DNA from 2 places in the Clostridium neonatale genome. Region 2 is predicted to be linked to the other one. Evidence: riboswitches for the same ligand, from Rfam matches in the RefSeq annotation. Region 2 holds a riboswitch; the other holds the start of a gene.
The links. A riboswitch is a leader RNA that binds a small molecule or an ion and turns the genes downstream of it on or off. The one in region 2 is predicted to bind S-adenosylmethionine.
Positions count from the first base shown of each region.

Region 1: another riboswitch for S-adenosylmethionine. It lies ahead of CNEONATNEC86_RS05815 (O-acetylhomoserine aminocarboxypropyltransferase/cysteine synthase family protein); the one in region 2 lies ahead of CNEONATNEC86_RS04585 (methionine ABC transporter ATP-binding protein).

Region 1 is NZ_UICR01000001.1:1,285,326-1,293,621, reverse strand. It holds gene CNEONATNEC86_RS05825 (SDR family NAD(P)-dependent oxidoreductase) at 1-295, opposite strand, end outside; gene CNEONATNEC86_RS05820 (ArsR/SmtB family transcription factor) at 391-690, opposite strand; gene CNEONATNEC86_RS05815 (O-acetylhomoserine aminocarboxypropyltransferase/cysteine synthase family protein) at 1,249-2,547, opposite strand; SAM riboswitch class I at 2,784-2,900, opposite strand; gene CNEONATNEC86_RS05810 (multicopper oxidase family protein) at 3,117-4,721, shown strand; gene CNEONATNEC86_RS05805 (Nramp family divalent metal transporter) at 4,880-6,133, opposite strand; gene CNEONATNEC86_RS05800 (ComEC/Rec2 family competence protein) at 6,454-7,389, opposite strand; gene CNEONATNEC86_RS05795 (peroxiredoxin) at 7,690-8,154, shown strand.
Region 2 is NZ_UICR01000001.1:998,449-1,006,744, reverse strand. It holds gene rbr (rubrerythrin) at 610-1,197, opposite strand; gene CNEONATNEC86_RS04595 (MetQ/NlpA family ABC transporter substrate-binding protein) at 1,514-2,365, opposite strand; gene CNEONATNEC86_RS04590 (methionine ABC transporter permease) at 2,462-3,100, opposite strand; gene CNEONATNEC86_RS04585 (methionine ABC transporter ATP-binding protein) at 3,100-4,065, opposite strand; SAM riboswitch class I at 4,164-4,287, opposite strand; gene smpB (SsrA-binding protein SmpB) at 4,584-5,051, opposite strand; gene rnr (ribonuclease R) at 5,264-7,462, opposite strand; gene CNEONATNEC86_RS21905 (beta/alpha barrel domain-containing protein) at 7,811-8,296, opposite strand, start outside.

The DNA.
Region 1 (8,296 bases), 290 kb from region 2:
CATTAATAAATTCATTTACATATCCAAACCCTGCATTATTAATTAGGATGTCTACGTTAATATTATTATTCTTTATTTCTTGATATAATTCTTCAGCAGTACCTTTTTTACTTAAATCTTTCTCAAAAATATAGACCATAATTTTATATTTTTCTTCCATGTCTTCTTTCATGTTTTCCAGTACTTTGATATTTCTTCCTGAAAGTATAAGATTATACTTATTCTCAGCAAATATTTTAGCAAATTCATAACCTATTCCACTAGTTGCTCCTGTTATTAAAACATATTCTTTCATTTACTTTTCACCTCTTGTGAATATATTTCTATAGTTTGATATATATCGAATCATATATTTATATTTGTCCTTATATTAAATAAAATTCGGCCTACTTATTTGTCTATTTTAAGCATACTGCAAGCTTCATTTACTAGCTCTTCATTTATCCTGGCAATAAGGTATTTCCCTTTTTTTTCTGTGAAAATAAGTCCGGCATTTGTAAGCTCTTTTAAATGATGTGAAATAGTAGGTGCGCCAATATTAAATTTATTAATTATATCTGTAATAAAACACCCACAACATTCATCATCTTCAAAAGATTTTTCATTACATTTCAAAATTTCTAAATATATTTCTAATCTATTTTCATTAGACAATGCTTTAAATATTTTTGCTAATTCCTTTGAATCCATAGTTCCTCCATAAAAATTGTACATCATAATTCTATCTTTGCATAACAGTTTGATACTTATCGAATTGTTATTTTTATAATATTCTTTTATTTTATCTCTGTCAATAATCTTTAAAGATGTATTGCACAACATAAATAAGGGATGTAGTAAGTTTATAGTGAAATAACCGAAATAAAGTTCTCAAATTGGGCTCGCTTGCTTAAAAAATGAAGCAAGAATTTTTTTAGAATGTAATAAACGTACATTAACATCTTAATTCTGTCAAAAACACATTTGTTTTTTGAGTCAAGCATAAATTATAACAAAAATAAATTAGGTATCTATGGTTTTAGAGAAAACAAAGAAATTCAATATATGAATATGCGTAGTATTGTATTGGAAATTTCAGCTTTTAAATTCTTTGGCAGAGGCTGTTCCAAAATTGTTTGTCCGAAAACCTGCTTTTTGGAGCAAACATTTTTGGGCGCAGCCTCTGCCATTAGAATTTTTAGCTGGAATTTCCCTACAATCGAGCATATCATATATTGAATTTCGGTTATTTCTCACTAAACTCTGATTCTACACAATATCTTTATTAAACGCTTGTTCTAAATCATAAATTATATCATCAATATGTTCTGTTCCAATTGATAATCTTATTGTGTTTGGTTTAATTCCACTTTCTCTTAATTCTTCTTCGTTCATTTGTGAATGTGTAGTACTTGCTGGATGAATTACAAGAGATTTAACATCTGCAACATTAGCAAGTAATGAGAAGATCTCCAATTTATCAATAAATTCTTGAGCTTCTTTTACACCACCTTTAATTTCAAAAGTGAAGATTGAACCTGCTCCATTTGGGAAATATTCTTTATATAATTTATTATATTTACTATCTTCTAATGCTGGATGATTAACACTTTCAACTTGTGGATGATCTTTTAAGAATTCTACAACTTTTAATGTATTTTCAACATGCCTTTCAACTCTTAACGATAGTGTTTCTAACCCCTGTAATAATAAGAATGCATTAAATGGGCTTATGCATGCACCTGTATCTCTTAATATAATTGCTCTTATTCTAGTTACATATGCTGCTGCACCTACAGCTTCTGCAAATTTTATTCCATGATAGCTTGGATCTGCTTCTGTTAATTGTGGGAATTTTCCTGATCCAATCCAGTCAAACTTTCCTGAATCTACAATTACTCCACCTAATGATGTTCCATGTCCACCAATAAATTTAGTTGCTGAATGAACAACAATATCTGCACCGTGTTCTATTGGTCTGAAAAGATATGGTGTTGCAAATGTATTATCAACAATTAATGGTATTTTATGTTTATGTGCAATTTCTGCTACTGCATCCACATCTATAAGACTTGAATTTGGATTTCCTAGTGTTTCTATGAATATTGCTTTTGTATTATCTTGTATAGCTTTTTCAAAGTTTTCTACTTCATCTGCGTCTACAAAAGTTGTTGTTACTCCATAGTCTGGAAGTGTATGTGCTAATAAATTATAAGATCCTCCATATATGGTTTTAGCTGCAACTACATGATCCCCTGCCTTTGTTATATTTTGAATTGCATAAGTTATTGCGGCTGCCCCTGATGCCACTGCAAGTCCTGCAACTCCTCCTTCAAGTGCTGCTACTCTGCTTTCAAATACATCTTGTGTTGAATTAGTTAATCTTCCATATATATTTCCAGCATCAGCTAGTCCAAATCTTGCTGCTGCATGTGCACTATTTTTAAATACATATGATGTTGTTTGATATATTGGTACTGCTCTTGAATCTGTTGCTGGATCTGGACTTTCCTGTCCTACATGAAGTTGTAATGTTTCAAATTTTAATTTTCTTTCTTCTCTACTCATTGATATAACCCCCGTTTTAATAATATATTTTAAACCACATAAATATGATTTAATTACTATGATTTATTACAATAAAGATATCCATTTAAAAGTTAATTACTATCTACTACATTTAAATTTTATAGAATTAAAAACTTTATCTTCCATGGTCTTTTGGAAAACTAAGCTGATCTTTATTGCATAATAAAAAGCTACTTTCAAAGATAAGAAAGTAGCATAAATTCTATTATTATACAATCTTATCTCTCAGATAAAAATATCTGCAGGATTTAGCACCTTAAACTATACTAATGATATATAATTCAGGTTGCCAGACTTCATAGGGCCAGTCCCTCAGTCTTTCTTGATAAAATAATTAAATATTCGATTAAAGTATTCTTATTGAATTACTATGATATGAGTATATATTCTTTATTCATATATGTCAATACTTTTTTCTATATTATTCATTTTTTTTACTCATTATATATATTTTATAAAAACACAATATTATATGTTACTACATATAATATATTAAAAGTAAATTAACAATTAAGCAAAAGATAATTTTTTAAAGGATGTGTTAATCATTGAATAAAGATGATAAACTCACTACAAATTCTCAAGTGGATCCATCTGATCCTTCAACTATTACCCCATTTGTTGATCCACTTCCAGTACCATCTATAGCTAAACCAATTAATTCATGTAATTGTTCAGATTCAGAAGAACCATATTATAAAATCGTTATGAAAGAAGCATATCATAAATTTCATAGATCATTCCCACCAACTAAAATGTGGACATATAATGGAATATTTCCTGGACCTACAATAGAAGTTATGAGAGATGTTCCTATTTTAGTTAAATGGATAAATAATCTGCCAGATGAACATCTACTACCAGTTGATCATACCCTCCATGGTACTATGGATACTCCAGATGTAAGAACTGTAGTTCACTTGCATGGTGCTAATGTAAATGATGATAGTGATGGAAATCCTGAAGCATGGTTTACTAAAAATTATGACACTGTAGGTGAAAGGTTCACTAGAGAAGTTTATGAATATACTAATCATCAATTTGGAGGTACTCTCTGGTATCATGATCACACAATAGGAATAACAAGGTTAAATGTATATGCTGGTTTATCAGGATTTTATCTTATAAGAGACAGTTTAGAAGATAGGTTGAATCTTCCAACGGGTAAATATGAAATACCGATGATTATTCAAGATAGAACATTTAACAGAGATGGTTCATTATTCTATCCTGATTCACCACCACAACAAGACCCACCAGCACCTCAACTACCAAAACCATCAATAATACCAATATTTTTCGGAGAAGTAGCAACTGTAAACGGCAAGGTATGGCCATACCTTAATGTTGAACCACGTAAATATAGATTTAGAATATTAAATGCTTCAAACGGTAGAGGTTATACTCTTAGTTTAGATAATGGTGGTACCTTTACTCAAATAGGTACTGAATTAGCCTTATTGCATGAATCTCAAGAAATTGACTCTTTCATATTGGAACCCGCTGAAAGAATTGATTTAATAATAGATTTTTCAAAATATACTGGCAAAGAAATAATTCTAAAAAATTCAGGTGGCGGTATTCCTATGGCTAGCAATAACATCATGAAATTTAAGGTTTGTCTTCCATTAACTAAGCCTGATACAAGTGTTATTCCTGATCAATTACTTCCATATCATAACATTAATCCTTTATTAGCACGTAAGGAAAGAACCTTGCATTTAGATTCTATGCAAGACGATTTTGGCAGAACAATGCACCTAGTAAATGATAGGATGTGGCATGAACCAACTACAGAAAAGCCTGAATTAGACAGTATAGAAATATGGCATTTAGTTAATCATTTTCAATTTCCTCATCCAATTCACGTTCATTTAGTTGATTTTGAGATACTTGGAAGAAAGACTTTTACTGATGACGATTTTGATGAAAATGGAAACTATAAGTTTGATATAGATGCCTTAGAACCACCAGCCGACTTTGAAAATGGCTTAAAAGATACTGCAAGAGCAGAGCCTGGAATGGTCACAACAATTGTTATGCATTTTAAAAAGCTCGGAGATTATGTTTATCATTGTCATATACTTGAGCATGAAGATAATGATATGATGAGACCATTTAAAGTTATCGAGAATTCTGTTCCAGTAGAATAAAACTATAAATTTAAAAAAATAAATGACTGATTGATGTATAACCAATATCAGTCATTTATTATTTTATTTGCATATGAATCTAATTTCTATATTCATCTATTTTTATAATAATAATTCTTAAAATATCACTATTATGCTAATATTCAGTTATATATATTCTATAAATAACTGAATATTAGCATAATATTTAAAAATGTAACTATCAAACCAATAGTCCATAAAATAATATTTTCAATTAAAGTATTTTTATATTCTCCCATAACTTTTTTAGATGAGGTTAAATAAATTTGTGTAAAAATAGTTATTGGTAATTGTACGCTTAATAACATTTGTGAATATAATAAACCATTAAATGGATTGTTAACAAAAAATATTATTATTAAAGCTGAAATAACTGTAATCAATACACCCATTTTTGTATTTCTATCATCTATATCATAAGATTTTTTGAACATTCCAGCAAATATTGATCCTCCTGCCATTCCAGCTGTAACAGTTGATGCTATTCCTGAAAAAAGTAATGCTATCGCAAATATTATTGCCGCAGAATTTCCTAGTAACGGTTTCAATAATTCTTGTGCTTGTTCAAGTTCTGTTACTGAAATATTATTTTTGAAAAATGTTATTGATAAAAGTACCATTGCACTATTTATAATAAATCCTATTATCATAGATAACAATGTATCCATAAATTCATATTTTAATTGTCTCTCCATTATGGATTTATCTTGAAGATTCCATTTTCTACTTTGAATTACTTCTGAATGTAAAAACAAGTTATGTGGCATAACCACTGCACCTAACACACTCATTATTACTGGTATAGATCCACTTGGTATAGATGGAATTATCCAGCCTCTAGCAGCTTCTCCCCAATCAACATTAACTAAAGCCACCTCAAATATAAAGGCAATTCCAACTATTGATACAAAACCAATTATTACTTTTTCTATTTTTCTATATGAATTTGAAAATAGCATATATATTATTAAAATTGTTGCTATTAAAGCTCCAAATTTTATAGGAATACTAAAAAGCATTTTTAAAGCTATAGCAACCCCTAAAATTTCTGCCATTGCAGTCCCAATTGCAGCTAGTATTGCTGTTGATGTTATTATTTTACCTATGGTAGGTCTTATATACTCACTTATTGCTTCTGAAATACATAAGCCTGTAACTATTCCCAAATGTGCAGCATTATGTTGCAATACTATTAACATTATAGTTGATAGTGTTATCATCCATAATAGTTTATATCCGTAATCAGATCCAGCTGCAATATTAGATGCCCAATTTCCTGGATCTATAAATCCAACTGTAACCAAAATTCCTGGTCCTACATATTTTAAAAATTCCTTTCCATTAAATTTTGAAGCATTCTTATTAAAAATTTTTTTTTCTATATTCTTCATATTCTTCATATTCTTCTCCATATAGTCCTCCTTTCTTTACTACTTAAATATATTCTTTTCAATTTATTTAAAATAATATTAAAGCCATTTAATCTAACAAGATAATTAACTAATAGTTTAACTAGCAATTCATTTATATTATGCAATTATCTTTATTAATTAACAATTTTTATAGTCATTATTATTATAGTACTCTAGCAACGAAATGCAACTATGTGATTCAATTACTTCGTACGTAAATGACCTCGTATATTGTTAAATTTATTAATATACGAGGTCAAAAAAATATTATTTTTCTATTATACGGCAATAAATAAAAATTATTTTTTAGTCTTGAAAACTATATTTTTACCATCTGATGTTAATTGTATTTGCCCTTGAGTGTCAGTTCTATATGTTTCTATATTATGGTTTTTTATTTTTTCTAAAGTTTCTTTATGTGGATGTCCATATTTATTATCTAAACCACAACTTATCACTCCATATGTTGGAGATACAGCATTTAGAAACTCCTCACTTGATGATGTACTTGAACCATGATGGCCAAATTTTAATACATCAGATTTCAATTCAGAAGAAGTATATTTCTCTAGAACTTGTTTTTCAGCTAATTCTTCCGCATCACCTGTGAACATTAATTTTGTTTCTCCATAAGTCAATTTCATAATAGGAGAATAATCATTAAAATCATCATAAGCATCATCTATTGGCGAATACACATCTATTCGCGCCCCACTTCCTAAATCAATGCTAGTTCCATCTTTTATAGTTTTTATTTTTAGCCCTTGATTAGAAATTGCATTTATCATATATTCGAATGTCTTAGTTGTATTACTTACTTTAGGCATATAAAAGTTTTCCACATTATATTTCTTTAATACATCCGTCATTCCACCTATATGATCTTCATGTGGATGAGTTGCTATTACAATTTCAAAATCATCAATATTCTTTTCTTCAAGTTGTGACATTAACTTTTCTACATCACTTCTTGGACCAGCATCTATTAAAATATCATAATCATTTACTTTAACATAAATTGCATCACCTTGACCAACATCTAAATATGATACCTCTAGCTGTCCTGTAACTGGTCCTATTTCTTTGTTACTTATAAAATCATTTCCAAATAAATAGCTTCCTAAAGCAATTAAGCCAAACACTATTATTGTTATAACTTGTGCTTTTCTATTTCCTTTATGCTTTTTCATTGTCTTCTTAAAAGCGTTCTCTAAGTTTTTGTTATTTTTACTCATCTAGTCCCCCTTACTCACAAATATATACTTTAAATAGAAGTTTAGTAATATTTATGAAAACATGTGTTCGTGTCTATTTTATTATACTTTATTTTTTCTATTAAATAAATCTTTTTCTTCTATATAATTTATATTTATACAAACTAATCTAAATTTCTTACTTTACATCATAAAAATCAGAAAATTAACTATTCTATAGAATTTCCACATAACATCATTATTTAACATTAAATTTGCAAAGCTCTTTACAAATATAAATTATTGTTAGATAATAATTATATAGGAATGGAGGTAATATTTATGGAAAATATAATTTTAGAAGAAGGAATGAAGGCTCCTGATTTTACTTTAATGGGATCTGATAAAAAGGAACATAAGTTAAGTGATTATACAGGCAAAAAAGTTATATTATATTTCTATCCAAAAGACAATACTCCTGGATGTTCACTTGAAGCACAAAACTTCAAAGCTCATATAGATGAAATTAATGAAAAAGATGCTGTAGTAATAGGTATAAGTAGAGACACATTAAAATCTCATGATAAATTTATAGAAAAATATGATTTACCTTTCTTATTACTTTCTGATACTGAAGAAGTTGTTTGTAATCTATATGGAGTATTAAAAGAAAAAACCATGTTTGGTAAAAAATGTTTCGGCATAGAAAGAAGTACTTTTGTAATCGGAAAAGATATGACTATTGAAAAAATATATAGAAAAGTAAAAGTTGCTGGACATGTTGAAGGTCTTGTATGTTCACTATAATAAAAAAGTTATCTTATGTTAATATCATAAGATAACTTTTTTATTCTTTATGCATAATTTTATTCTTTATTCATAATTTCCCATAATTAGCACCTAGCTAGTAAACGCGACTCAATTTTGCTTATGAAATTATATTTGTAGA
Region 2 (8,296 bases):
TTATACCTCCATTTAAAATGCATCACAGATGAATAACTAAAACTATAATATTTAATTTTCATATTTAAATATAATATTTTTACCATTTTCACTGCTTTGCTTCAATTATCTTTTCTAGTACTAGTTATATAAAAATTATAATTTTATGCAAAATAAAAGCGCAGTTACTTACAACTGCGCATACAATCTCTAAAAAATATATTTCAAGTCTTATTTTATTAAAATAATCACAAAATATACACTCCAGAAGGCATTACAGATGAATAAGTAAAAAAATTATATTTAATTTTAATATGTCTTTCAAATCTATTACTCATTTTCATATTTTTACCTCCTTTTGATTTTTTTGCTTTTACAAAATATATCATAACTCCATATTTTTATTAAGTCAATATTTTTTTAAAATTTTTAATAATAATTTTTAATTTTTATTGCTTTTTAGGTATTATAAATTTAATACATGGTCATATTTAGCTAAAAATTATATTATCAAATGCCACCTCATCAATAGATTGTCCAACAATATAATTTCTTAAAAAATAGGAAAGCCCCCATATATTTATATGGGGGGCTCGTACACAAATTTAATAATTTATGTTTATATTATTTTTAATAATTTTCTACAAATACTTCAAAGTATGATTGTGGATGTGCACATGCTGGGCATGCCATTGGTGCTTCGGCACCTTCATAAATATAACCACAATTATTACATTTCCAAAGTACAGTTTCGTCTTTCTTAAATACTTTATCTTCTTCAATATTTTTAGCTAATTTATTATATCTAATCTCATGGTGATTTTCTACTTTTGCTATTTGTCTATATACAGCTGCTATTTCTGGATATCCTTCTTCATCTGCAATTTTTGCAAATGTAGGGTATAAATCAGTCCACTCTTCATTTTCTCCACTTGCTGCTGCCTTTAAATTCTTTAATGTGTCATCATAAAGAGCTACTGGATAGCCTGCTGTTATTTCAATTTGTTCTCCTGAATAATCATTCTTTAAGAACTTATAAAATCTTTTTGCATGCTCTTTCTCATTTTCTGCTGTCTCCATGAAAATGTTGGAAATTTGAACATACCCTTCCTTTTTAGCAACACTTGAATAATAAGTATACCTAGTTCTTGCTTGACATTCTCCAGCAAATGATTTCATTAAATTTTCTGCTGTTTTGCTTCCTTTTAAACTTTTCATGTAAAACCCTCCATTCTAAATCCATATATATCTATATATGTTTACATTTATATTATATCACTTATAAATTTTTTTTCTATATCTCAACTTAATTTAATTATTTTATATTTCTTGTTGCTTTCTAATAATTAGCCATTTTATATTTTTTATCTTCTGTGACTTCTTTTCCAAGCCACGTTGGTACAGTAAAACTTTCTGCTTCCTTTTTAGATTCAAACTCTATTTCCCCATAATATTAATACACTGCATTTATCTGCAGAATCAGAATAAAAAACAGCTTATGTAAGATTTAACACATAAGCTGTTTTTATATAATCTAGAATGCTGGAACTACTGCTCCATCTGGATATGTTTCTTCAATATACTTCTTAACTTCATCTGAATTTAATGCTTTAACTAAAGCTTGAATCTTAGGTAAGTTTTCATTGCCTTCTTTTACAGCAATTATATTTACGTAATCAGATTCTTTACCTTCAAGAATAATTGCATCAGTAGATATATTAAACCCTGCTGGTATTGCATAGTTACCATTAATAACTGCTGCATCAACATCTTCTAATGCTCTTGGAACAGATGCTGCTTCTAATTCTTGGAATTCTATCTTCTTTTCATTTTTAGTTATATCTTTTGGAGTAATTAATTCTCCATCTGGAATTTCAATTAATCCATTAGCTGCTAATAATTTTAATGCTCTAGCTTCATTTGTAGCATCATTAGGAATTGCTATTGTTGCGCCCTCTTTTAATTCATCTAAGCTCTTTATAGTATTAGAATATAACCCCATTGGTTCTACGTGAACTCCTCCAACTGAAACTAATCCTAAGTTCTTTGATGAATTTTGTTCATCTAAATAAGGCTTATGTTGGAAGAAGTTCGCATCTAAATCTCCTTCTGATACTGCTGTATTTGGTTGAACGTAATCATTAAATTCTGTTATTTCTACAGTATATCCTTCTTTTTCAAGTAAAGGTTTTGCTGCATCTACGATGCCTTTATGTGGTTCTGGTGTTACACCAATTTTTATAACTTTATCATCTCCACTGTTTGATGCTTCTGTTTTAGCTCCATCACTCTTTGTTCCTTCATTTGAAGCTGTCCCCCCACAACCTATTAAGCTTAATGCAAGTACTCCTGCTAATATTGATGATATAATTATTCTTTTTTTCATATTTGATACCCCCATTTAATCAATTCATATTTTACAATGCACAATTCACAAATCAAGTAAAAATTTAAGTTAAAAGCACATTGTACTAATTTAATTTTATTTTGATAATTTATTGTAGAAATAGTTTCCTAAAAATTGTAGTAATTGAACTACTATAATAAGTATTATACAAGTTACTACCATTACATCTGTCTGGAATCTTTGGTATCCATATCTTATTGCTACATCACCAAGTCCTCCTCCACCAATAGCCCCTGCCATAGCTGAATAACCAACTATGCTTATTATTGTTAATGTTATTCCTGACATTATTGATGGTATAGCCTCTTTTAGCATAACTTTAAATATTATTTGGAAATTTGAAGCTCCAAATGCTTTAGCAGCCTCAATAACGCCTTTATCCACTTCTCTTAATGAAGATTCAATAACTCTTGCAACAAAAGGTGCTGCTGCTATTGTAAGTGGAACTATCGCTGCTGTTGTACCAATTGATTTACCTACAATAAATCTTGTTAGTGGTACTATTATTACCATTAATATAACAAACGGAAAACTCCTTAATGTATTTACTATAAAATCTAAAATATTATATATTATTTTATTAGGTTTTAATCCATCATTTGCTGTGACTGTTAGAAGAATTGCTGGTATAAATCCTAATATTACTGCAAAAATTGTTGATGTAAAAACCATGATTAGTGTTTCTTTTAATGCATCTAATACTATCTCACCCATTAATTAAGCACCTCCAATAAGATTTCTTTACCTTCAAGATACTTAATAACAGCATCCTTGTCTTCTTCTTTTATATTTATTACAAGCCCACCTAATACATTTTGTCTGAATTTTTCAAGTTTACCCCAAACTATTGAAAAATCTATATTTAATTCTCTAGCCATCCTAGTTATAAGGGCATTTTCTGAAGAATCACTTGGGAAAAATATTTTAATATTTACTCCATCTTCAGGTAATACCTCATCATCTTCTTCACCTAAGAATTTTTTAAGTGATTTTCCTGGTTGTAAAAATACGTCCTCAACTTTACCTTCTGCTCTAATTTCGCCACCATCTATTAAAGCTACTTTTTCACATATTTCTTTTATTACTTCCATTTGGTGTGTAACCACTACTATGGTTATTCCAAGTTCTTTATTTATTTTCAAAAGTAATGCCAAAATATCTTTTGTTGTTTTTGGATCTAAAGCTGATGTTGCTTCATCACAAAGTAATACCTTAGGTTCTAGTGCTAGTGCTCTTGCTATTGCTACTCTTTGTTTTTGTCCACCACTTAATTCTGATGGTTTATTTTTAACTTTTTCTTCTAGTCCAACTAATTTAAGAAGCTCTAAAACTCTAGTCTTTATTTCTTCCTTACTGTATCCCCAAACTTCAAGAGGAAGAGCTACATTATCAAAAACGTTCTTTCTTTGCATTAGATTAAAGTTTTGAAAAATCATTCCTAAATCTTTTCTAAATTTTCTAAGTTCATAGCTGCTTAATGTAGAAACTTCTTGTCCCATTACATTTACTGTTCCTTCATTATATCCTTCAAGACCATTTATACATCTTAATAGTGTTGATTTACCTGCACCACTATGCCCAATTATTCCGTAAATTTCCCCCTGCTTTATGCTTATTGAAATATCTTTTAAGACTTTAGTTTCCCCAAAACTTTTAACAACATTTTTTATTTCTATCAAAGCACTTTTCCTCCTTGAAGCTGTTTTTGAATTATCGCGATAAAAACAAAAGCGCTAGAGAATAAACCTCTAGCGCATAAAACACTCATTAATTTACTCTCTCATCTACCAGTTTTAAATATAAAAACTGCAGGAATTAGCACCGTATATAATTGGAAAATGAGCCAATCTATCGGTTGCTGGGCTTCATCGGGCCAGTCCCTCCGCCACTCTTGATAAGACTATATATTTAATTTAGCTTCTGTCTGTTATTATAAATATATTTTTTTCATCTGTCAAACAACACCTGAAATATTACTTATCACCTTTTAAAACTTTTTCAATATATATAGTTTTAAATTATCCATTTATCACAATATATTGCTATTTATTGACTACTCTCATAAATTTCTACAATATATTTATTAAATTAATAATTCAATTCGCAAAACTTTTAATTTTTAAGTAATTGTTTACTAAATAAAAATGAATATAAATGCTTCTAAAAAGCCTATATTCATTTACATAATTATAATTTATTATCTATACTTTTCTTTAATAGCTCTGTCAATATCTCTCTTATGAGCCTTTTCCAGCATAGCATCCCTTTTATCGTAATTTTTCTTACCTTTACATATACCTAGTGCAACTTTAACTCTTCCTTGTTTCAAATATAATGATAATGCAATTAATGTATATCCATCCCTAGATACAAGCTCATCAAGTCTTCTAATTTCTTGTTTATGAAGTAATAATTTTCTTTCTCTAAGTGGATCAACATTAAATATATTTCCTTGTTCATATGGAGATACGTGCATATTTTTTATGAATACCTCTCCATTGTATATATCAGCATAGGAATCTTTGAGATTCGCTCTTCCATTTCTTATAGATTTTACTTCTGTTCCTACTAACTCTAATCCTGCTTCTATTGTTTCTTCAACAAAATAATCATGTCTTGCTTTTCTATTTTCAGCTAATGTATTTGAATTTTTCTTTCTTACCATTTTTATCACCTTCTACTTCGGTTAAAATTTCCCTAAATAAAATTATATTATAGCTAGAAATTTTAATCAATTAAATCTTTATAGCTATAATGTCTATTAAATATTCGATTATTTTTCTATTGTCAAATCTTCTTATAACATTTAATTATGCCAGCATCCATTATTTATTATATTGAAGTGGCTGGCATATTAAGGTATTTATATTATATTATTTATTCTTCTATGTTTTCTTGCTCATGCATTATTTCATTTTCTTCATCATCTAAAGTTTTACCTTCTTCTTGGGTAATCTTAAAGAAAATTTCTCTATTATCTATATCTACATGATCACATTGAACTTTTACTTTATCACCAAGCTTATATATTTTTCTAGTTCTTTCACCAATTAAAGATAATTGACTCTCATTATAAACGTAATAATCGTCGTCTAAATCTGTAATATGAACTAATCCTTCTATTGTATTTGGAAGTTCAACAAATACACCAAATGATGTAACCGAAGATATAACTCCTTCAAATTCTTCACCAATTCGATCTTGCATATACTCAGCCTTCTTTAAATCATCAACTTCTCTTTCTGCATCTTGTGCTTTTCTTTCCATTTCTGATGATTGTTTTGATGCCTGACCTACAATATTTTTAAGTTTATTTACTCTCTTTTCATCAATTTCACCATGAAGATGCTCTTTTATGATTCTATGAATTTGTAAATCAGGATATCTTCTTATTGGAGAAGTAAAATGACAATAATATTTAGCAGCCAAGCCAAAATGTCCTGTACATTCAGGTGCATATCTAGCCTGCATCATTGAACGTAATAATAATGTACTTACTACGGTTTCCTCATTTTTACCCTTTACTTTCTCTAATATTTCTTGGAACATCTTTGGATGAATATCCTCTTTCCAATGAATTGTATAGCCTAAATTATAAATAAATTCTTTAAATTTAGCCAATTTCTCTTCATCTGGATTTTCATGAATTCTATATACAAAAGGCATATGTGTCCAAAACATATGCTCAGCTACAGTTTCATTAGCTGCAAGCATAAATTCTTCTATCATTCTATTTGCAATTGCCCTTTCGTAAGGCTTTATTTCTATTGGCTTTCCAAGCTCATTTAAAACAATCTTAGCTTCTGCTATTTCAAAGTCAATAGCTCCTCTTTTTTCTCTTTTTGTTCTTAAGATAGTGCAAAGTTCTTCCATAAGTTTAAAGTCATCATATAAATAATCATATCTCTTTATCAATTCTTCATCATGATCTCTTAACATTTTAGTTACATCTGTATATGTCATTCTTTCATTTGTCTTAATTACAGATTCAACAATCTCATGATCTACAACCTTACCTTTTGAGTTTATTTCCATAAAGCATGTAAGTGTAAGTCTATCAACCTTTGGATTTAATGAACAAATTCCATTTGATAACTTTCTAGGCAGCATTGGAATAACTCTATCTATTAAATAAACAGAGGTAGCTCTTTTTAACGCTTCTCTATCTAATGGATTATTTTCTTTTACATAATTAGTAACATCAGCTATATGAACACCAAGTCTGTAATTACCATTTTCAAGTTTTTCTATAGATACTGCATCATCTAAATCTTTTGCATCTTCACCATCTATAGTTACCATTCTTAACTCTCTTAAATCTCGTCTTCCCTTAAGCTCTTTTGGATCTATTTCCTCGGAAATACCATCAGCATACTTTAAAACTTTATCTGGGAACTCCTCTGGAAGTCCATTTTTCTTGATTATTGTTAAAATATCAATTCCTTTGTCACCTTTTTTACCTAGAATTTCTGTTACGACACCTTCTGGCTTTCTTCTTTCAGCTGGATATTTTGTTATTTTTACAACAACTACATCACCATCTTGCGCACCATTTCTATCTCTCTTTGGTATATATATGTCTCTTGAAATTCTAGTATCTTCTGATATTACAAATCCAAAGTTTCTTGAATCTTCATATACGCCAATAACTTTGGTTACATTTCTCTCTAATACATCTACAATCTGACCTTCTCTTTTTTTAGTATCTGTATCTTCTCTTGTTACTTTTACTGCTACTTTATCACCATTCATAGCATCTCTCATAGCATTGCTTGGTATAAATACATCTTTCTGTCCTTCTTCATCTGGAATAAGAAAACCAAACCCTCTTTGATGTACTTCTAAAGCTCCAATAACAAGACCATCATAATTATTTATCTCTTCTTTTCCTGCAACTTTATATCTATCTCTTTTGGTTTTTACTATTAATCCCTCTGCTTCCATAGTTCTTAATGTCTTTTTAAATGCTTTATATTCATTCGGTTGTATATCAAATACAGCGCATAATTCCTCTAAATCCATAGGACTATAAGCTGTTTCTTTCATAAAGCTTACTAGTGTTTGTTTAATTCCCATAATGATTCCTCCTTTAAAAGGCATTATTTTACTATTTATAATTTAAATTTCTTAAACATTATAAATATTCTTTTATATCTATATACTACCACAATAACATCTTACTGAATATATCTCCATTACTATTCTCTCTGCTATAAATAATATTATTATGTCTATAATAAATAATAATTTATTATGATTTATTAATTTAGTATGTCATCTTCATTATAAATTATAGCCATTATGTATACTTTCTATAAAAAAAGTTATCATTATTCCTATACTACTTAAAATATATAAAAAAGCGATAATAATAAATCAGAAAAAACTAATCTATAATCATCACCCTTACTTCTCACCTAATTTTCAAATTATATTTTTAAGATCACTTTTGATTAAATTCATTTTATCTATTTTCACTTCTTCAGGAAACTCAAACCCAATTCTTAAAAATTCTTGTAAATTGCAATTTCCACTTCTTTCTCCTATTCCATCTAAAGTACAATCAACATATCTCACACCATTTTTTACTGATTCTATTGCAATTGCTAATGCCATTCCAAAATCATTGTGTGAATGTATCTCTATCTCAACATTAGAATTTTTTCTTAATTCACTAATAACTTGTTTTGTTTTTGATATAGATAATATCCCAACCGTATCTGCATATCTTACTCTTTTTACACCTAAGTCTTCAACTAAATTACATAAATCTAAAATATATTTTTGAGTTGGATATCCATTAAATTTCTTAACTTCATATTTAATTGAATTTTCTTCTAAACTTCTGTATAAATCTATTCTCACTATTTTTAATGCTGTCTCTCCTCCAACTATTAACACATTTTTTCC